DNA from 3 places in the Neobacillus sp. DFD-2R genome. Region 2 is predicted to be linked to each of the others. Evidence: a T-box and tRNA genes for the amino acid it is inferred to sense, from the RefSeq annotation. Region 2 holds a T-box; the other regions hold tRNA genes.
The links. The T-box of region 2 lies ahead of alaS (alanine--tRNA ligase). A T-box ahead of a tRNA ligase gene usually reads a tRNA of that ligase, here a tRNA-Ala.
Positions count from the first base shown of each region.

Region 1: it encodes a tRNA-Ala, which carries the amino acid that the T-box ahead of alaS (alanine--tRNA ligase) is inferred to sense. The anticodon was not compared.
Region 3: it encodes a tRNA-Ala, which carries the amino acid that the T-box ahead of alaS (alanine--tRNA ligase) is inferred to sense. The anticodon was not compared.

Region 1 covers NZ_CM173228.1:4,750,154-4,757,198, forward strand. The annotation lists gene AC3ANV_RS23755 (MBL fold metallo-hydrolase) at 108-956, opposite strand; gene AC3ANV_RS23760 (amino acid decarboxylase) at 1,144-1,398, opposite strand; gene AC3ANV_RS23765 (hypothetical protein) at 1,593-1,937, shown strand; gene AC3ANV_RS23770 (S1 domain-containing RNA-binding protein) at 2,677-3,126, shown strand; tRNA gene AC3ANV_RS23775 (tRNA-Ile) at 3,513-3,586, opposite strand; tRNA gene AC3ANV_RS23780 (tRNA-Asn) at 3,698-3,764, opposite strand; tRNA gene AC3ANV_RS23785 (tRNA-Ile) at 3,795-3,868, opposite strand; tRNA gene AC3ANV_RS23790 (tRNA-Gly) at 3,874-3,946, opposite strand; tRNA gene AC3ANV_RS23795 (tRNA-His) at 4,045-4,117, opposite strand; tRNA gene AC3ANV_RS23800 (tRNA-Tyr) at 4,123-4,207, opposite strand; tRNA gene AC3ANV_RS23805 (tRNA-Asp) at 4,356-4,432, opposite strand; tRNA gene AC3ANV_RS23810 (tRNA-Met) at 4,436-4,509, opposite strand; tRNA gene AC3ANV_RS23815 (tRNA-Ser) at 4,542-4,634, opposite strand; tRNA gene AC3ANV_RS23820 (tRNA-Ile) at 4,642-4,715, opposite strand; tRNA gene AC3ANV_RS23825 (tRNA-Met) at 4,767-4,840, opposite strand; tRNA gene AC3ANV_RS23830 (tRNA-Ala) at 4,858-4,930, opposite strand; tRNA gene AC3ANV_RS23835 (tRNA-Pro) at 4,955-5,031, opposite strand; tRNA gene AC3ANV_RS23840 (tRNA-Arg) at 5,041-5,117, opposite strand; tRNA gene AC3ANV_RS23845 (tRNA-Cys) at 5,133-5,206, opposite strand; tRNA gene AC3ANV_RS23850 (tRNA-Val) at 5,291-5,366, opposite strand; tRNA gene AC3ANV_RS23855 (tRNA-Glu) at 5,406-5,480, opposite strand; rRNA gene rrf (5S ribosomal RNA) at 5,523-5,638, opposite strand; rRNA gene AC3ANV_RS23865 (23S ribosomal RNA) at 5,714-7,045, opposite strand, start outside.
Region 2 covers NZ_CM173228.1:1,458,462-1,465,506, reverse strand. The annotation lists gene alaS (alanine--tRNA ligase) at 58-2,691, opposite strand; T-box leader at 2,747-2,974, opposite strand; gene AC3ANV_RS07050 (AI-2E family transporter) at 3,028-4,107, opposite strand; gene AC3ANV_RS07045 (YrzQ family protein) at 4,200-4,334, opposite strand; gene AC3ANV_RS07040 (hypothetical protein) at 4,367-4,558, opposite strand; gene AC3ANV_RS07035 (PRC-barrel domain-containing protein) at 4,570-5,046, opposite strand; gene AC3ANV_RS07030 (spore germination protein) at 5,306-5,527, opposite strand; gene AC3ANV_RS07025 (spore germination protein) at 5,695-5,916, shown strand; gene AC3ANV_RS07020 (spore germination protein) at 6,050-6,274, shown strand; gene recD2 (SF1B family DNA helicase RecD2) at 6,335-7,045, opposite strand, start outside.
Region 3 covers NZ_CM173228.1:1,179,444-1,186,488, reverse strand. The annotation lists gene glgB (1,4-alpha-glucan branching protein GlgB) at 1-275, opposite strand, end outside; tRNA gene AC3ANV_RS05685 (tRNA-Glu) at 690-761, opposite strand; tRNA gene AC3ANV_RS05680 (tRNA-Ser) at 766-856, opposite strand; tRNA gene AC3ANV_RS05675 (tRNA-Asn) at 860-934, opposite strand; tRNA gene AC3ANV_RS05670 (tRNA-Ile) at 955-1,031, opposite strand; tRNA gene AC3ANV_RS05665 (tRNA-Gly) at 1,037-1,110, opposite strand; tRNA gene AC3ANV_RS05660 (tRNA-His) at 1,126-1,201, opposite strand; tRNA gene AC3ANV_RS05655 (tRNA-Phe) at 1,231-1,306, opposite strand; tRNA gene AC3ANV_RS05650 (tRNA-Asp) at 1,313-1,389, opposite strand; tRNA gene AC3ANV_RS05645 (tRNA-Met) at 1,393-1,466, opposite strand; tRNA gene AC3ANV_RS05640 (tRNA-Ser) at 1,645-1,737, opposite strand; tRNA gene AC3ANV_RS05635 (tRNA-Ile) at 1,755-1,831, opposite strand; tRNA gene AC3ANV_RS05630 (tRNA-Met) at 1,859-1,935, opposite strand; tRNA gene AC3ANV_RS05625 (tRNA-Ala) at 1,954-2,029, opposite strand; tRNA gene AC3ANV_RS05620 (tRNA-Pro) at 2,049-2,125, opposite strand; tRNA gene AC3ANV_RS05615 (tRNA-Arg) at 2,133-2,209, opposite strand; tRNA gene AC3ANV_RS05610 (tRNA-Leu) at 2,247-2,335, opposite strand; tRNA gene AC3ANV_RS05605 (tRNA-Gly) at 2,342-2,416, opposite strand; tRNA gene AC3ANV_RS05600 (tRNA-Leu) at 2,452-2,536, opposite strand; tRNA gene AC3ANV_RS05595 (tRNA-Lys) at 2,571-2,646, opposite strand; tRNA gene AC3ANV_RS05590 (tRNA-Thr) at 2,672-2,747, opposite strand; tRNA gene AC3ANV_RS05585 (tRNA-Val) at 2,756-2,831, opposite strand; rRNA gene rrf (5S ribosomal RNA) at 2,841-2,956, opposite strand; rRNA gene AC3ANV_RS05575 (23S ribosomal RNA) at 3,088-6,023, opposite strand; rRNA gene AC3ANV_RS05570 (16S ribosomal RNA) at 6,264-7,045, opposite strand, start outside.

The DNA.
Region 1 (7,045 bases), 2.2 Mb from region 2:
CAAAAATTTCGGGATTAAGCATGATATTTTTGGCAGAAAAAGGGTTGCCATCCTATTGGCAACCCTTTTTCTGTCATAATCAATTTCAAGGATTAAAAATTAACTATTTAATTAACATACCTTCCTTGATCAGGTTTGCCAATTACCATAAAATTCAGTATTAAATAATCGAGGTTAACCGCTAATTCGTTTCCGCTCATCGGGAGTCCGTGCCCCGACACGGCGACTTGCGGCTTTAATGCCTCTAATGCTTTAACAGATTCAAAGGCAGAATTCCAATCAGTTGTGTAATATTTAGGAGGGCCGCTGATTTCCTTTGTTTGCGTTAAAACTTTATAAAGGGATTCTTGTTTTACCGTAACAAATGCATCGCCTACAATAAGGGCCCGATCTAAATTACGGAATAAAGAAATATGACCCGGAGTATGTCCCGGGGTATGGATCCACTTCCAATCCGGCATATTGGGAACTGACCCATCTTGAGGAAGGAGCATGACCCGGCTACTAATATCAATGCCGTGATTCGGAAACATTGGAGACATTTTTGCTACCAGTCCGCTATCAACGGTGGGGTCCCCTGGAGGATAATCCTTTTTTCCGGTTAAATAGGGAACTTCCAGCTCATGGGCATAAACCGGTACCTGCCACTCCTCCAATAATTCAACCAATGAGCCAACATGGTCAAAGTGACCATGTGTTAAAATCACTGCTTTCGGCCGTGCATTTTCTCCAAAACGTTCTTTGGCAACCCTTTTTATTTCATCTGCTGATTTTGGCATACCGGCATCAATTAGGACAAACTCATTTGATTCATTTGGATTACCAAAGAGGAAAAGGTTTACGATTTGATCCGTATAACAAAAAACGTCCGGTAAAACAGCAATACCCACTCCATTACCAATAGAGGTCATTGGCAGAAAGGTATGCTCAAATTTATTATCCTGATGGTGTTCCATCAAATCCCCCCTATTTTTTGCTTATTATTTTCCTAGGAGGGAAAATTATTAATGGTCATTTAAATGCTTCGCAGCAATTTTAAAAGTTTTTTTAATTATAGATATATAATAACATAAAATAAAGAACAATAATGTTCTTTATTAGGTATTTTTTTCTTAAAAAAACTGCCCTTAACTAAGAGCAGCTTTAAATCTCTTTTAGTTTTACTGTCATAAGCCTGAAATGCATTGGTTCGATTTCATTGACTATAACGTTCATTCCTAACGATTGCAGGGTGGCAATAAGCGGTTCACCACGGTGCGGTAAATGAATTTCAAAAATCGTTCCGACAGGTGCTGCATTGATAAAGTTTAATATTTCTCTGCGGGGATGTTCACCTTTCGCAATTCTCTCCCGAATATCCATTACTGCCCGTTTTCCTTCAATTTGAAAGCTATTCATCTTATTCGCACTCCTTTTGTAATTGGATTATGACTAAGATTAACATGATTTAATTCGTATTAAATTGATTTATATCATATAAACTATTCTATTTTCGAAAGGTTTGTGAACATTGCCCTCCAAACGATATAACCGGCGACGATAGATGATAGAATGATAAACAGCAAGATAACAATATATCGGAGTTGAATAAGATGTTTAAGAAAATCTCCTTTATCGCTTCGCTGTTGTTTTTTCTATTAGGAACAAACGTACTTGCCTATTCTAATCTAGAAACTTCTGCTCCCAAAAGCGGAGAGATAATTAAACAACCACTAAAGGAACATAAGCTCTCCTTTACTACTAAACTTTCCACTCCTGTTTTGATAACAGCTAAAAAGACCTTAGCCGGGAAAAGCGAGTATGGAATGAAGGATAATGCCAAACTTACCAAAACAGAGACGCCTTCATTAAAAGCGTATGTTGTTCCTGGATCTGTTATATTCATGATTATCGGTTTAGGAAGCTTTTGGTTAATTTATCGAAGAAAACATAACTAATTGCCCGATTATATACAATAGTAAAAAGCAGCGTAATAAACGCTGCTTTTTACTATCTGCTTTATGTGGTTTATTCACCAAACGGTTTTGTATTATCGCTTGAACCGGTCCAAACAATCAATTCTCGGATAGCATTATTCAATCTTATATTGTTATTGGCGGAGCGGGCGCAGTATTGCTCGAACCGGACTTCCACCCGCTTCTCTCTTTGGACCATGAGACCTGATATTGAAAAGGAGAATCGCCCAGACAAACCGGTATCCCATTTTGCAGCTTTCTGGAAATATCAAAAATCTTCATTTTTTCCCCCTCTTCCAATAAATATTAACAATCTATTTTTTACAGATAAATAGTTTTGATCCTGACCATTTTCCACAATTACCTCCTTTATTAATTCAAAATATACTCCACAATAGAATAGTTATAATCTGTCCAAGTTGTTGGTATGCCTTCATAAGCAGTTGAATTAGCAATCGAATTAATTTTGGAATAAATGTGTCATACATCGTTAAATTACTTTCCAAACAATATCTTCTTGCTTATTGAAGCATTTCTGCGTGCAGAGTAGTTTGGGGTTAATTGGTTCTTACCTTAAAATGAAATTAACCAAATAAAATATTAGCTCAGACCTGCCTTTTCCACCTTTGTCATTCAAAATCAAATTGCTTCGTTTATATTATTTCCTTCATTAATTTGTTATAATAGTGTTTTAACATTATTGAGGGGGAACCTTATTTTTATGTCAGTCGAAGTAAACAGCAAGTTACAAGGTAAAGTAACAGGCATCACTAATTTTGGAGCATTCGTAGAATTACCGGGAGGTTCAACAGGTCTTGTGCATATCAGTGAAGTTGCGGATGGCTATGTAAAAGACGTTAATGACCATCTCAAAGTAGGAGACCAGATAGAAGTAAAAGTGATTAGTATAAAAGACGGAAAAACTTCCTTGTCCATCAAAAAAGCGATAGATAGACCCGAAGGACAAACCTCTTCTTATTCACAACGCCCAACACGCCCGGGAAGAGTTGATAACCGTTCTAAAGACTTCCGCTCAAAAGGCAATTTCAAACCAAAGGAAACTTTTGAAGATAAAATGGCCCGTTTTTTAAAGACTAGTGAAGAGAATTTATCTACCCTCAAACGTAACACTGGTGCAAAACAGGGCGGTCGAGGCGGAAGACGCGGATAACCTGCTGCGTTTTTTAATACTTCATCATATAGAAAAAGGCAAGCCTGTCTAGTAAACTGGCTTGCCTTCTTTATTATTACTCTAATAGCTTTAGCTTATTAAATCAAACAAAAAATAATATAAAAGTTAAATAGATCCATCTCTAAATACGCAGCGTTGAGGCTGTCTGACTGAGAGCCAAAGGGTTCGCTCCATTCAGTAACTGACCATATTTTACATTTACTATAGTAGGAGATTTGTAATTGTTTGGTAATCGACGGGTCCTAGCACCTGGAATTGAAAATGAATAGAAGGGATTCTATTCATTTTTGCTCGAATAATAAATAAAAAAGGTTGGATAAGTTCACATTATCCAACCTTTTTTACTTACCTTATAAATGTTTTTACGCGCCTTAGAAGATTCGAACCTCTGACCGACAACTTATAAGGCTGTTGCTCTATCCTACTGAGCTAAAGGTGCATCTTATGTATGGTTGAGAAGAGTGATTTGAACCTCGCGCCGCTTACGAGATTTCCACCCTTAGCAGGGGCGCCTCTTAAACCTCTTGAGTACTACCCCTAAAAAATTAAATGGCCTCAAGTAGGACCGAACCTACGGCCAATCGGTTAACAGCCGATTGCTCTACCACTGAGCTACTACGGAACAAAAATATATTATTTTATTATGATGGGCCTAAATGGACTCGAACCATCGACCTCACGCTTATCAGGCGTGCGCTCTAACCAACTGAGCTATAGGCCCTAATATGGAGCGGTGATGAGAATCGAACTCACAACATCAGCTTGGAAGGCTGAGGTTTTACCACTAAACTACACCCGCATTTTTAAAATTGGAGGCAACACCGGGATTTAAACCGGGGATAAAGGTTTTGCAGGCCTCTGCCTTACCGCTTGGCTTTAGCCCCATAAATTAAATAGGGCGGCTGATGGGAATCGAACCCACGAATGTCGGAACCACAATCCGATGCGTTAACCACTTCGCCACAACCGCCATCATGGTGGAGGGGGACGGATTCGAACCGCCGAACCCTGAGGGAGCGGATTTACAGTCCGCCGCGTTTAGCCACTTCGCTACCCCTCCGTATATAAGTCTAGTAGAGCATTAAATTTAATGGTGGCACAGGACGGACTCGAACCGCAGACACAAGACTTTTCAGTCCTTTGCTCTACGTCTGAGCTACTGAGTCACACAATCTATATCAACAGTAGTTAACCTACCGGGATAAAAATGGCGGTCCGGACGGGACTCGAACCCGCGACCTCCTGCGTGACAGGCAGGCATTCTAACCAACTGAACTACCGGACCATATTGCGGGGGCAGGATTTGAACCTGCGACCTTCGGGTTATGAGCCCGACGAGCTACCGGACTGCTCCACCCCGCGACGATAATATTATTAAATTTAAATTTAATTAATGGAGGAGGAAGAGGGATTCGAACCCCCGCGCGGTTTAACCCGCCTGTCGGTTTTCAAGACCGATCCCTTCAGCCGGACTTGGGTATTCCTCCAGATAAATGGACCCTGTAGGACTCGAACCTACGACCGGACGGTTATGAGCCGTCTGCTCTAACCAGCTGAGCTAAGGGTCCATTAACACTAACATTAATGTTTAATAACAACATTAGCATTAATTTCTTATATAGCGGCGGAGGGGATCGAACCCCCGACCTTACGGGTATGAACCGTACGCTCTAGCCAGCTGAGCTACACCGCCATTTCAATAAAAATAAATGGAGCCTAGCGGGATCGAACCGCTGACCTCCTGCGTGCAAAGCAGGCGCTCTCCCAGCTGAGCTAAGGCCCCATGTTGTTATTTTAAACATTCAACTGGTCGGGAAGACAGGATTCGAACCTGCGACCCCTTGGTCCCAAACCAAGTGCTCTACCAAGCTGAGCTACTTCCCGATATAATAATGGCGCGCCCGAAAGGAGTCGAACCCATAACCTTCTGATCCGTAGTCAGACGCTCTATCCAATTGAGCTACGGGCGCATTAATAAATTATTTTGGAGGCGGCAACCGGATTCGAACCGGTGGTAAAGGTTTTGCAGACCTCTGCCTTACCACTTGGCTATGCCGCCAATTGATGACTTGAACCCCCACTACTGATTACAAGTCAGTTGCTCTACCACTTGAGCTACACCGGCATATTAATACTAAAAAATTGGTGGAGGATGACGGGATCGAACCGCCGACCCTCTGCTTGTAAGGCAGATGCTCTCCCAGCTGAGCTAATCCTCCATAATAATGAAAGTTATTTTCGCTAGCGCGAAAAAACTTTGGTGACCCCTACGGGATTCGAACCCGTGTTACCGCCGTGAAAGGGCGGTGTCTTAACCGCTTGACCAAGGGGCCGACTATAAAATTAGACAAAATAATAGCCCCAATAGGGGCTTAGCCTGGCAACGTCCTACTCTCACAGGGACAAAGTCCCAACTACCATCGGCGCTGAGAAGCTTAACTTCCGTGTTCGGTATGGGAACGGGTGTGACCTTCTCGCCATTGCTGCCAGACTATTTATTTGAGGTTTCATTCCCTCAAAACTGGATAATGCAGAAGAAGTTTGTAAAAACGAGTTCGCTTTAAAACTGGTTAAGTCCTCGAACGATTAGTATCAGTCAGCTCCACACGTCACCGCGCTTCCACCTCTGACCTATCAACCTGATCATCTTTCAGGGTTCTTACTAGCTTGACGCTATGGGAAATCTCATCTTGAGGGGGGCTTCATGCTTAGATGCTTTCAGCACTTATCCCGTCCGCACATAGCTACCCAGCGATGCCTTTGGCAAGACAACTGGTACACCAGCGGTGCGTCCATCCCGGTCCTCTCGTACTAAGGACAGCTCCTCTCAAATTTCCTGCGCCCACGACGGATAGGGACCGAACTGTCTCACGACGTTCTGAACCCAGCTCGCGTACCGCTTTAATGGGCGAACAGCCCAACCCTTGGGACCGACTACAGCCCCAGGATGCGATGAGCCGACATCGAGGTGCCAAACCTCCCCGTCGATGTGGACTCTTGGGGGAGATAAGCCTGTTATCCCCGGGGTAGCTTTTATCCGTTGAGCGATGGCCCTTCCATGCGGAACCACCGGATCACTAAGCCCGACTTTCGTCCCTGCTCGACTTGTAGGTCTCGCAGTCAAGCTCCCTTGTGCCTTTACACTCTACGAATGATTTCCAACCATTCTGAGGGAACCTTTGGGCGCCTCCGTTACTCTTTAGGAGGCGACCGCCCCAGTCAAACTGCCCACCTGACACTGTCTCCCACCCCGATCAGGGGTGCGGGTTAGAATTTCAATACAGCCAGGGTAGTATCCCACCGACGCCTCCACCGAAGCTAGCGCTCCGGCTTCTACGGCTCCTACCTATCCTGTACAAGCTGTACCAAAATTCAATATCAGGCTACAGTAAAGCTCCACGGGGTCTTTCCGTCCTGTCGCGGGTAACCTGCATCTTCACAGGTACTATAATTTCACCGAGTCTCTCGTTGAGACAGTGCCCAGATCGTTACGCCTTTCGTGCGGGTCGGAACTTACCCGACAAGGAATTTCGCTACCTTAGGACCGTTATAGTTACGGCCGCCGTTTACTGGGGCTTCGATTCAGAGCTTCGCTTGCGCTAACCCCTCCTCTTAACCTTCCAGCACCGGGCAGGCGTCAGCCCCTATACTTCGCCTTGCGGCTTCGCAGAGACCTGTGTTTTTGCTAAACAGTCGCCTGGGCCTATTCACTGCGGCTCTTCGAGGCTATTCACCCCAAAGAGCACCCCTTCTCCCGAAGTTACGGGGTCATTTTGCCGAGTTCCTTAACGAGAGTTCTCTCGCTCACCTTAGGATTCTCTCCTCGCCTACCTGTGTCGGTTTGCGGTACGGGCACCTTTTATCTCGCTAGAGGCTTTTCTTGGCAGTGTGGAATCAG
Region 2 (7,045 bases):
TTTTTAGAGGAGAGAATTGTATTAGTTACCTACATTTTACACTACTTTGTCCTATTATCAAATGGATTTTACCCATTCATCAACGAATTGAATCGCTGAATCCAGTTTTTCAGGGTCCTTACCGCCTGCTTGCGCCATATCCGGACGGCCGCCGCCGCCGCCGCCGCATTTAGCTGCTGCTTCTTTAACAAGTTTCCCTGCATGGTAACCTTTGTCAATTAAATCTTTTGTAACAGCTGCGATTAGGTTTACTTTCCCCTCATGTACACTTCCCAATAATACAACCGCTGACCCTAGCTTTTGCTTTAGATCATCTGCCATATTTCTCAAATTATTCATATCGGCCGCTTGAACCTTAGCAGCTAACACGGTAACACCATCAATTTCTTTGGCTTTAGCAACGAGGTTGCCTGCTTCGATATTTCCAAGTTTTGTGGCAAGTGATTCGTTTTCACGCTGTAGCTGCTTAATTTCGCCGGTTAACCCGTCGATTCGGGTAAGGATATCTTTAGGATTGGTCTTCAGTTTTTCGGCTGCATCCTTTAAAAGAGCAACTTGTTCATTTAATAAATGGTAAGCCGATTCACCTGTTACCGCTTCGATTCTTCGCGTTCCGGCTCCTATTCCACCTTCAGACACAATCTTAAATAAACCGATCACAGATGTATTCGGAACATGGCAGCCGCCACAAAGCTCAAGGCTGTAATCCCCTACTCTTACCACGCGAACAATATCACCATATTTTTCTCCAAAAAGTGCCATCGCTCCCATTGCTTTTGCTTCGGCAATTGGTTTCAAATTGATATCTACTTCTATATTTTTCCAAATTTTTTCATTAACGATTTTTTCAATTTGCTCCAGTTCTTCAGGCTTCACTTGGCCAAAATGAGAGAAATCAAACCGTAATCGATCTGGTTCAACAAGTGAACCGGCTTGATTGACGTGATTCCCAAGGACGTCTTTTAATGCCTGATGGAGCAGGTGGGTTGCGGTATGATTTTTGATAATTTTTACCCGGTTTTCTCCATCAATTGTTGCTGTTACTTTCTGATTCGTTTTTAATGTTCCTTTTGTCACTTTTGCTTTGTGAAGATTTTGTCCGTTTGGAGCTTTTTGTACATCCTTAATAGCAACAGTAACACCATCTCCCTCTAAAACACCACGGTCAGCGATTTGCCCGCCGCTTTCTGCATAAAACGGTGTCACATCAAGAATAAGCTGTACTTCCTCACCATTCACAGCTTCATCTACAAGTTCACCATTTTTAACAATTGCTGCCACAGACGCACTGGTTTCAAGCCTGTCATATCCAACAAAAACACTTTCAACCTTTAGGTCCCCAAGGACTCCGCCTTGAACCTGCATGGAGTCAACATCGAGACGGGCTGCCCGGGCACGCTCACGCTGCTGATCCATTTCTGTTTCAAAACCGGAATGGTCAATTTTCATGCCCTCCTCGCCTGCGTACTCTTCCGTTAATTCAACAGGGAATCCGTATGTGTCATAAAGGCGGAATACATCAGCTCCAGTGATGGTATCACTGCCTTTTTCCTTTTCTTTTTTTATAACACTAGCCAGAATAGCTAAACCTTCATGAAGAGTTTCGTGGAAACGTTCTTCCTCATTCTTAATTACTTTTTGAATAAAATCAGATTTTTCTTTTACCTCAGGATAAAAATCATGCATGATTTCCCCTACTACTGGAACTAGTTCATACATAAACGGACGATTGATGTTGATCTGCTTTGCATAACGTACAGCACGGCGAAGCAAACGGCGTAATACGTATCCGCGGCCTTCGTTTGAAGGCAGGGCCCCGTCACCCACAGCAAATGCCACCGTACGAATATGGTCTGCAATAACTTTAAACGCAACATCTTGTTCTTTGTCGACACCGTATTTTACTCCTGAAATTTCTTCCGTTGCACGAATGGTCGGCATAAATAAATCTGTATCAAAGTTGGTAGGAACATTTTGAACAACGGATACCATTCGCTCTAATCCCATACCGGTATCAATGTTTTTCTTTGGCAGCGGAGTATAAGTGCCATCAGGATTATGATTAAATTGTGAAAATACTAAGTTCCATACCTCAAGGTAACGTTCATTTTCACCGCCGGGATATAGTTCCGGATCTTTTGGGTCATCTCCATACTCAGGTCCGCGGTCATAGAATATTTCTGTGTTTGGGCCGCTTGGTCCTTCTCCGATATCCCAAAAGTTTCCTTCAAGACGAATAATGCGTTCCTCGGGAATTCCAATCGTTTTATTCCAAATTTCAAATGCTTCATGGTCTTCCGGATGAATCGTAACAGATAGTAATTCTTTTTCAAAACCAATCCATTTTTCGTCCGTTAAAAACTCCCATGCCCATTCAATTGCTTCTACTTTAAAATAATCACCGATGGAAAAGTTGCCAAGCATCTCAAAAAATGTATGATGTCGGGCTGTTTTACCAACATTTTCGATGTCGTTTGTCCGGATTGACTTTTGCGCATTGGTAATTCGCGGATTATCAGGAATAACGCGGCCGTCAAAATACTTCTTTAATGTTGCAACACCGCTGTTGATCCATAGCAATGAGGGATCATCATGAGGGACGAGTGATGCACTTGGTTCAACAGCATGACCCTTTTCTTTAAAAAAGTCTAAAAACATTCTTCGAATTTGTGATCCTGTTAAATTTTTCATTTATAAAAACCTCCTTTATATTTAAAAAAGAACACAAAAAAGCCCTCATCCCTATAGCAGGGACGAGAGCTGACTCGCGGTACCACCCTGATTATGAATACAATAAAAGGTATTCATCTCTCAAAAATGCCTTAACGCGGCACATACGGCAGTGATTAGCTGCACTCTGGATTAGCTTTCTGTTATCCTTCATCCAGAACCTCTTTCAGCCAAGGAAGTTCCTCTCTTTTACGCGAATGCGCTAAGATGGTCTATAACATACTCGATCCTTCAACATTTTCATGTACATATTCTATATGACGAATTATAGCCATCGATGAATTATTTGTCAATCAATCATGATGATGAATCCTTCGTTCTATTGTGAGTAAAATGATTTTTTGCATGAATGATCCCCACCTTAAGAACAACTAAGGCCGGGACAGCAAAAATGAGTCCTAAAATTCCTCCGATTTCTCCACCGGCTGTTATTGCCAACATTATAAGCAGCGGATGCATATGCAGGCTCTTGCCAACAATATAGGGCGATAAAATATTTCCTTCAAGAAATTGGATGATGATTATAATTACTACAGTAATCACAACCAATTTTACCGATACTGTTGCAGCGATAATGACCGCAGGAACAGCACCAATAATCGGTCCAAAATATGGAATGACATCTGTAATTCCTACGATAAAGCCCAAAATCAATGGGTATCTTAGATGAAATATCCAAAAGAGCAGTGCCGAAATTGTTCCAATAATCACACAAACAAGAAGCTGTCCTCTTATGTAACTTCCCAACGACTCATCGACATCTTTTAAAAAACGTGAGCCCTGCAGTCTCCACTGTTTAGGTGTTAAATACCATACAGCTCTTTTTATTACATGAAAATCCTTTAACATATAAAAGGCAATAAACGGGATGATCATGATAATTAATGCTGAATTTAAAAATTTGAGTAATACTGCAACCATTATTGCTAACAGAGAGTCCAGCTTTTTCTCAAAGGCATTGATGCCATCATTCATTTTCCCTTGCAGGCCATCAGGCCATGCTTTTGTATTTGATTGGATCGTATCAATCCAGCTCCGATATTGTTCAGCAAAGGCGGGTGCACTTTCAGAAAGGTCCTTTACTTGTTCAATAAAAACGGGAATTCCTTTATAGAAGGTATATCCAAGACCGCCAAAAAAAAGAAGATAAATTAAGAATATTGCCAGTCCCCGATGCATTCCTTTTTGATGCAGCTTTTCAACAATCGGATGAAGCAAATAGGTGATAAAGCCCGAGATGAAAAAAGGAAGTAGTGTTGCAGCTAACATCTCTAAAATCGGCAGCCACACGTATCGAATTTTAAAAAAGACATAAATTGCGATTAATAAAAGGAGCAAAAAACCGATGCGATAATACCATTTTAAACGAATATCCAACGTCAATGCCTCCTTTCTATTATTTTTCGAGAGATGTGGTTGAATTATACATTCCATACAAAAAGAGGCCGACAATAGTCAGCCTCTACCATTTAAAATATCGCTCGTTTTATTGTCCGTTGAACTCGTTTCATATTGCGGGCAGACATCAAATTATTTCTCTGTGCTACATTATATGCCGCCATTCCTGCACCAAAAGCAATAACAGTGGTCATCATTTTATTCATACGTTTCACCTCTTCGCTTCCCGCTTTTAGATTTAAAGGGTGTAACGACGCTCTTCTTCTTCAAACAAGTCATCCAAGGAGCTTAGTGACCCGTCTTCTTCCACCTGATGGGTATTGATGATGCCTTTGGAAATAGACAGCTCAATAAAACAATTCCAGCAATAATATTGGTTTATACCAATTTTGCCGATATCCTTACTTTGACAATTGGGACACTTGAACATGAAAAGACACCTCACGTATGTTTAACATCTACGATGATGGCATCCTTTCCGATCGCTGGGGGCTTCCCGGATTCAATGACCTGTTTTCCTTCCGTGATATCCGAAAAGAAGCCATCCGTTATTTCGTACCCTACGATTGTGCCCAATTCTTCCTGAAAATATACATCCTTCAACAAGCCAAGTGATTCACCACTTTTAGACAACATCATAATTCCATCTAAGGAATGCTGATGTGTCAAGGTATATTCCGGATTTGTCCTCAGCTTTTCCAAATGCATCGTATCCTCTATCATAACTCCATCCCAGCCAAAGGAAGCCACTTTTTGAATGTCGAGAAAAAAGGTTTGTTTGAAGAAAACGCCTTTTTTAACCAATAGACCTTTTACCGTTCCAGTGCCCGTAATGAATAGATCCGTTATTTCACCGATTTTTGTACCGGTCTTTGTCTCATAAACCGGCTGTCCCTTTAATAAAGAAAATGTCCGCAAAGAGTATCCCACCTCCCGTGAACATTTATAGTTTCAGTCGATTAGCATGAAATTATAAGGTGCAACGTTTTCCATTCCTACCATAACCTAAAACCTTATTATTGAAAGCTTAATTGTAAAAGTCATTTTTTTGATTTATGTATTGTTAACAAAATGTGGCTTTGAACGCTAAGACATTTTTTAACATAAGCAAAACCGGATTCATGCTCGCTCACAGGTTCCGGCTTCGCTGATTATACACTATCTTTTTCCGGTCATTTTAGATATTTCCACTTACTGGTTGATCAAAGAAATCAACTGCATTCGTATTCGTTAAATTTGTACCAGTAAGAGTAAAATTGAAAACCGCAGTGTTGTTGGAACCTGCACCATAGGCAGCTTTTGAAGCCGTTTTGGGAGAAATAACGAGTGAACCGTCAAAATTAACGACTCCACCTGCAATTTCATCTATTTCAATAGAACCTCGGTCATATCCAACCATTTTAATCACCTTCCTTTACGAATTTATACTCTAATGTATGTCAATTAGTTTTATTATGTTTCATAGTATCTCTCGTTTTTGGGCAGTACCTCTAAAGAAGAAGAAGAAGAACAAGGACAGAGCTAAAAGCATAGATTGAAATAAACTTAATGAAAGGATGCCAGCCAATGCCTGCAATTATTTTTGGACCCATACAAATTACTACCATAAGTGCAAATGGTGTGGTCGAATTTGGTGATAGCCTTATTGTCTCACCAAAAGTTGCATCTAAGACCCCTGTTGGAGCTGGAGCATTAAACACAGCTGTTTGGGTTATGACAAATACGGCTGTAAACAGTACAAATTTCATTGACTCCAATTTAATTGATCAGCCAATTTCAGGACTATAATGATAAACTGCCATGCACCCCATCTCCATTCGGTTTCATACCTCTCGTTTTTTAGTCGTACACGAAAGAAGAACAAAGACAGGGAGCAAAGCATAGGTTATTGAAAATATTTTTAAATGGGAGGTTGTTTCTATTGCCTGTAACTATTTGTGGACCCCTACAAATTCATAACATCACTACAAATGCTATTGTCAAATTCGGTGATAGCTCTGTTTTATCACCAAAGGATCTATCGAAGGTGTTTATTGGATCCGGAGCAGTTAACACAGCGTTTGGGGTTATGACAAATACGGCTGTGAACAGTACGAATTTTATTGAACCCGATGTAATTGATCAGCCGATTGTCAGAAATAATTAAAGCCATTAAGTACGTTTGGACTAAGCCCCCGAAATCTGAGGGCTTTTTTCCTTTTGAGTTTCAGTCAATTAACATGAAATCATAAGGTGTAACGTTTTCCATTCCTACCAATGGATCTACCAGCATTAATTCTTCCTCGAATGATAATCCTTGGGTTGATTTTTCATTTTCTTCATCGGGTATAGTAACCAAAATTGTTTCTTGAAGCTTTTGACAAAGAGTAGTTTGTCGATTTTGCTCATCCGCTCTTTCAATACCCATCCTAAATGCATCTTCTTCACCGCATAAAATCAAAAACTGCTTGCTTCTCGTAATGGCTGTATAGATCAAATTTCTTCTTAACATTCGATAATAGCTTCTTGTTATAGGCAGAATAACAATTGGAAATTCACTGCCCTGCGATTTATGTACGGAGCAACAATAAGCATGAGTAATTTGATTTAAGTCCTGTCTGGTGTAAGTCACTTCATTTCCTTCAAAAGAAATCAGGATCATGTCTTGTTTTTCAGTATTTTCCTTCGCATAAAAAATCGAAATAATTTCACCAATATCGCCATTAAATACATTGCTTTCCGGCTGGTTCACAAGCTGAAGTACCTTATCACCAATCCGATACTTCACATCACCAAAAGAAATTTCCTTTCTTGTCCCATCAGGATTAGGGTTAAATATTTCTTGCAATAATACATTTAAGCGGTCTATTCCAGCCGGTCCTTTATACATCGGTGCCAGCACTTGGATATCCTTTGCAGAGTATCCTTTATTTTTTGC
Region 3 (7,045 bases), 280 kb from region 2:
TTATAAAGACTACCTTCCAGGTTTTGATTAATAACGATAATCCAAACCCCTTCATCATTTACCTTTTGCAGTTCATATCCTTCACCATTCCAGCTATTGAAATCCCCCGTAAGCCTCACTTGTTGGGCATTAGGGGCCCATACGCAAAATCGTGTATATACCCTATTGGTATCTTTTAAGATATGAGCGCCAAAAAGCTGATGACTTTGGAAAAGACTACCCTCATGAAATAAATGTAGCTGGTAATCAGTGGGAAATAATGTATTCACTGTCATGGCTCTCCTCATTCCTCTTGAAATTATGTATTACATCGTTCAATTATAATTCGGAATTCAATTTATTCCTCAAAAAAGTTTTTTCTCTTTTCAGACATTTTGTAACGTGAATCGACATAAATAACTCTAATCCCTCAGCGTTCGACAAGAAGTGATAAATATAATTTCAGATGTCGACAAAACTTATTAAAATTTTTTTCTAGAGAAAACGTTTGCATTATTCGGGAAATTTATTTCAGATAATGAATTAAACTGGGGAGCTTTTCAAAAACAGATAGCGTTTCGTTATTGGGAATTTTAATAAATAAAAGAGGCATTTTATTAAAGAATTTGATCCCCTTTAATAAAAGTGAGAAGGTGATGCAAAAAAGCATATAAAAAAACTGATGACAATTTATCATCAGTTTTTTTATATGACCCCTACGGGATTCGAACCCGTGTTACCGCCGTGAAAGGGCGGTGTCTTAACCGCTTGACCAAGGGGCCAATATGGCAGAGAAGAAGGGATTCGAACCCTCGCACCGGTTACCCGATCTACTCCCTTAGCAGGGGAGCCCCTTGAGCCACTTGGGTACTTCTCTATATGGCTCCGCAGGTAGGACTCGAACCTACGACCGATCGGTTAACAGCCGATAGCTCTACCACTGAGCTACTGCGGAATAATAAATAGATTAAATTATGGTGGGCCTAAATGGACTCGAACCATCGACCTCACGCTTATCAGGCGTGCGCTCTAACCAGCTGAGCTATAGGCCCATAATTGGAGCGGGTGATGGGAATCGAACCCACTACATCAGCTTGGAAGGCTGAGGTTTTACCAGTAAACTACACCCGCATACGATTATTAAAATGGGGCGACTGATGGGAATCGAACCCACGAATGTCGGAACCACAATCCGATGCGTTAACCACTTCGCCACAATCGCCACAATGTAAAAAATATTATTAAATTAAATGGTGGCTCAGGACGGAATCGAACCGCCGACACAAGGATTTTCAGTCCTTTGCTCTACCGACTGAGCTACTGAGCCAACATATGGCGGTCTGGACGGGACTCGAACCCGCGACCTCCTGCGTGACAGGCAGGCATTCTAACCAACTGAACTACCAGACCAAATTGCGGGGACAGGATTTGAACCTGCGACCTTCGGGTTATGAGCCCGACGAGCTACCGGACTGCTCCACCCCGCGACGGTAATAAATACTTTATTTAATTCATGTCCAAAGTTTGTATGGACTGTATCAATCTCAGTAAGCTTATTCAAGCAGCAATTTGATTGATACAACTCGCAGATATTCAATGAAGTAACGCTCGTTGCTCCACCCCGCGACGGTAATAAATACAATTATAGATAAAAAATAAATAATATGGCGGAGGAAGAGGGATTCGAACCCCCGCGCGGTTTAACCCGCCTGTCGGTTTTCAAGACCGATCCCTTCAGCCGGACTTGGGTATTCCTCCATATTATATAAAATTACTGGTGGACCTTGTAGGACTCGAACCTACGACCGGACGGTTATGAGCCGTCTGCTCTAACCAGCTGAGCTAAAGGTCCATGGTAAAATTCACTTATAAATAAACTTGGTAGCGGCGGAGGGGATCGAACCCCCGACCTTACGGGTATGAACCGTACGCTCTAGCCAGCTGAGCTACACCGCCAAATATAAGATTAAATTATGGTGGAGCCTAGCGGGATCGAACCGCTGACCTCCTGCGTGCAAAGCAGGCGCTCTCCCAGCTGAGCTAAGGCCCCATAAAAAATGTTTCAAAACTGGTCGGGAAGACAGGATTCGAACCTGCGACCCCTTGGTCCCAAACCAAGTGCTCTACCAAGCTGAGCTACTTCCCGTTTATAATGGCGCGCCCGAAAGGAGTCGAACCCATAACCTTCTGATCCGTAGTCAGACGCTCTATCCAATTGAGCTACGGGCGCATTATTTTGATAGTTATTTTGCTATCGCAAAAAACTTTGGTGCCGAGGACCGGAATCGAACCGGTACGGTAGTCACCTACCGCAGGATTTTAAGTCCTGTGCGTCTGCCAGTTCCGCCACCCCGGCACTACTTGGAGCGGAAGACGGGATTCGAACCCGCGACCCCCACCTTGGCAAGGTGGTGTTCTACCACTGAACTACTTCCGCAATATGGCAAGTCATTTTTCTATCGCTAAAAACTTTGGTGCGGGTGAAGGGAGTCGAACCCCCACGCCTTGCGGCGCCAGATCCTAAGTCTGGTGCGTCTGCCAATTCCGCCACACCCGCGTATTGAAAGTTATTTTGCTATCGCAAAAAACTCTGGTGAGCCATGAAGGACTCGAACCTTCGACCCTCTGATTAAAAGTCAGATGCTCTACCAACTGAGCTAATGGCTCATACTAATAATGCTTTTTTAAAAGGTGGTGCCGGCGAAAGGACTTGAACCCTCAACCTACTGATTACAAGTCAGTTGCTCTACCAATTGAGCTACACCGGCAGTAAATATGGTGGAGGATGACGGGCTCGAACCGCCGACCCTCTGCTTGTAAGGCAGATGCTCTCCCAGCTGAGCTAATCCTCCAAATTTACAGCCTGGCAACGTCCTACTCTCACAGGGACAAAGTCCCAACTACCATCGGCGCTGAGAAGCTTAACTTCCGTGTTCGGTATGGGAACGGGTGTGACCTTCTCGCCATTGCTGCCAGACTATTTATCAGACACTATTTTATTATAATGTCTTTTTCATATTTTTCAAGAGGAAATTTTATTTTTTTTCATTCCCTCAAAACTGGATAATGCAGAAGAAGTTTGGTAAAAACGAGTTCACCTTATATGACTTGGTTAAGTCCTCGAACGATTAGTATCAGTCAGCTCCACACGTCACCGCGCTTCCACCTCTGACCTATCAACCTGATCATCTTTCAGGGTTCTTACTAGCTTGACGCTATGGGAAATCTCATCTTGAGGGGGGCTTCATGCTTAGATGCTTTCAGCACTTATCCCGTCCGCACATAGCTACCCAGCGATGCCTTTGGCAAGACAACTGGTACACCAGCGGTGCGTCCATCCCGGTCCTCTCGTACTAAGGACAGCTCCTCTCAAATTTCCTGCGCCCACGACGGATAGGGACCGAACTGTCTCACGACGTTCTGAACCCAGCTCGCGTACCGCTTTAATGGGCGAACAGCCCAACCCTTGGGACCGACTACAGCCCCAGGATGCGATGAGCCGACATCGAGGTGCCAAACCTCCCCGTCGATGTGGACTCTTGGGGGAGATAAGCCTGTTATCCCCGGGGTAGCTTTTATCCGTTGAGCGATGGCCCTTCCATGCGGAACCACCGGATCACTAAGCCCGACTTTCGTCCCTGCTCGACTTGTAGGTCTCGCAGTCAAGCTCCCTTGTGCCTTTACACTCTACGAATGATTTCCAACCATTCTGAGGGAACCTTTGGGCGCCTCCGTTACTCTTTAGGAGGCGACCGCCCCAGTCAAACTGCCCACCTGACACTGTCTCCCACCCCGATGAGGGGTGCGGGTTAGAATTTCAATACAGCCAGGGTAGTATCCCACCGACGCCTCCACCGAAGCTAGCGCTCCGGCTTCTACGGCTCCTACCTATCCTGTACAAGCTGTACCAAAATTCAATATCAGGCTACAGTAAAGCTCCACGGGGTCTTTCCGTCCTGTCGCGGGTAACCTGCATCTTCACAGGTACTATAATTTCACCGAGTCTCTCGTTGAGACAGTGCCCAGATCGTTACGCCTTTCGTGCGGGTCGGAACTTACCCGACAAGGAATTTCGCTACCTTAGGACCGTTATAGTTACGGCCGCCGTTTACTGGGGCTTCGATTCAGAGCTTCGCTTGCGCTAACCCCTCCTCTTAACCTTCCAGCACCGGGCAGGCGTCAGCCCCTATACTTCGCCTTGCGGCTTCGCAGAGACCTGTGTTTTTGCTAAACAGTCGCCTGGGCCTATTCACTGCGGCTCTTCGAGGCTATTCACCCCAAAGAGCACCCCTTCTCCCGAAGTTACGGGGTCATTTTGCCGAGTTCCTTAACGAGAGTTCTCTCGCTCACCTTAGGATTCTCTCCTCGCCTACCTGTGTCGGTTTGCGGTACGGGCACCTTTTATCTCGCTAGAGGCTTTTCTTGGCAGTGTGGAATCAGGAACTTCGGTACTAAATTTCCCTCGCTGTCACAGCTCAGCCTTCACGCAAGCGGGATTTGCCTCACTTGCAGCCTAACTGCTTAGACGCGCATATCCAACAGCGCGCTTACCCTATCCTCCTGCGTCCCCCCGTTGCTCAAACGATAAAGAGGTGGTACAGGAATATCAACCTGTTGTCCATCGCCTACGCCTTTCGGCCTCGGCTTAGGTCCCGACTAACCCTGAGCGGACGAGCCTTCCTCAGGAAACCTTAGGCATTCGGTGGATGAGATTCTCACTCATCTTTCGCTACTCATACCGGCATTCTCACTTCTAAGCGCTCCACCAGTCCTTACGGTCTGACTTCAACGCCCTTAGAACGCTCTCCTACCACTGACATCGAAGATGTCAATCCACAGCTTCGGTGATACGTTTAGCCCCGGTACATTTTCGGCGCAGAGTCACTCGACCAGTGAGCTATTACGCACTCTTTAAATGGTGGCTGCTTCTAAGCCAACATCCTGGTTGTCTAAGCAACTCCACATCCTTTTCCACTTAACGTATACTTTGGGACCTTAGCTGGTGGTCTGGGCTGTTTCCCTTTTGACTACGGATCTTATCACTCGCAGTCTGACTCCCACGGATAAGTCTTTGGCATTCGGAGTTTGTCTGAATTCGGTAACCCGATGAGGGCCCCTAGTCCAAACAGTGCTCTACCTCCAAGACTCTTACTACGTGAGGCTAGCCCTAAAGCTATTTCGGAGAGAACCAGCTATCTCCAAGTTCGATTGGAATTTCTCCGCTACCCACACCTCATCCCCGCACTTTTCAACGTGCGTGGGTTCGGGCCTCCATCCAGTGTTACCTGGACTTCACCCTGGACATGGGTAGATCACCTGGTTTCGGGTCTACGACCACATACTCATTCGCCCTATTCAGACTCGCTTTCGCTGCGGCTCCGTCTCTTCAACTTAACCTTGCATGTAATCGTAACTCGCCGGTTCATTCTACAAAAGGCACGCCATCACCCATAAACGGGCTCTGACTACTTGTAGGCACACGGTTTCAGGAACTATTTCACTCCCCTTCCGGGGTGCTTTTCACCTTTCCCTCACGGTACTGGTTCACTATCGGTCACTAGGGAGTATTTAGCCTTGGGAGATGGTCCTCCCTGCTTCCGACCGGATTTCACGTGTCCGGCCGTACTCAGGATCCACTCAGGAGGGAACGAAGTTTCAACTACAGGGTTTTTACCTTCTATGACGGACCTTTCCAGATCGCTTCATCTACCCCGTTCCTTTGTAACTCCATGTTGAGTGTCCTACAACCCCAAGAGGCAAGCCTCTTGGTTTGGGCTATGTCCCGTTTCGCTCGCCGCTACTCAGGGAATCGCGTTTGCTTTCTCTTCCTCCGGGTACTTAGATGTTTCAGTTCCCCGGGTATGCCTTCCATACCCTATGTATTCAGGTAAAGATATTGCTCCATTACGAGCAATGGGTTTCCCCATTCGGAAATCTCCGGATCAAAGCTTACTTACAGCTCCCCGAAGCATATCGGTGTTAGTCCCGTCCTTCATCGGCTCCTAGTGCCAAGGCATTCACCGTGCGCCCTTTCTAACTTAACCTAAAAGGTTTAATTCTCTTACATAATAAGAGAGAAAACTAAAATGGCAAGGAAAAATTGAACTGCATTTTTCCCAATTACTCGGTTCTTACTTTGACTTCTTCTTTACGATTATCCAGTTTTCAAAGAACGAATAAAAAAAGCTTCGAGAGATTAATTGCTCTCTCAAAACTAAACAAACAAAGAACGTGTTTCAAACAAACTGTTTTGTCCGGCTCATATGTCCGGCATATATCCTTAGAAAGGAGGTGATCCAGCCGCACCTTCCGATACGGCTACCTTGTTACGACTTCACCCCAATCATCTGTCCCACCTTAGGCGGCTGGCTCCTTACGGTTACCCCACCGACTTCGGGTGTTACAAACTCTCGTGGTGTGACGGGCGGTGTGTACAAGGCCCGGGAACGTATTCACCGCGGCATGCTGATCCGCGATTACTAGCGATTCCGGCTTCATGTAGGCGAGTTGCAGCCTACAATCCGAACTGAGAATGGTTTTATGGGATTGGCTCGACCTTGCGGTTTTGCAGCCCTTTGTACCATCCATTGTAGCACGTGTGTAGCCCAGGTCATAAGGGGCATGATGATTTGACGTCATCCCCACCTTCCTCCGGTTTGTCACCGGCAGTCACCTTAGAGTGCCCAACTGAATGCTGGCAACTAAGATCAAGGGTTGCGCTCGTTGCGGGACTTAACCCAACATCTCACGACACGAGCTGACGACAACCATGCACCACCTGTCACTCTGTCCCCCGAAGGGGAAAGCCCTATCTCTAGGGGTGTCAGAGGATGTCAAGACCTGGTAAGGTTCTTCGCGTTGCTTCGAATTAAACCACATGCTCCACCGCTTGTGCGGGCCCCCGTCAATTCCTTTGAGTTTCAGCCTTGCGGCCGTACTCCCCAGGCGGAGTGCTTAATGCGTTAGCTGCAGCACTAAAGGGCGGAAACCCTCTAACACTTAGCACTCATCGTTTACGGCGTGGACTACCAGGGTATCTAATCCTGTTTGCTCCCCACGCTTTCGC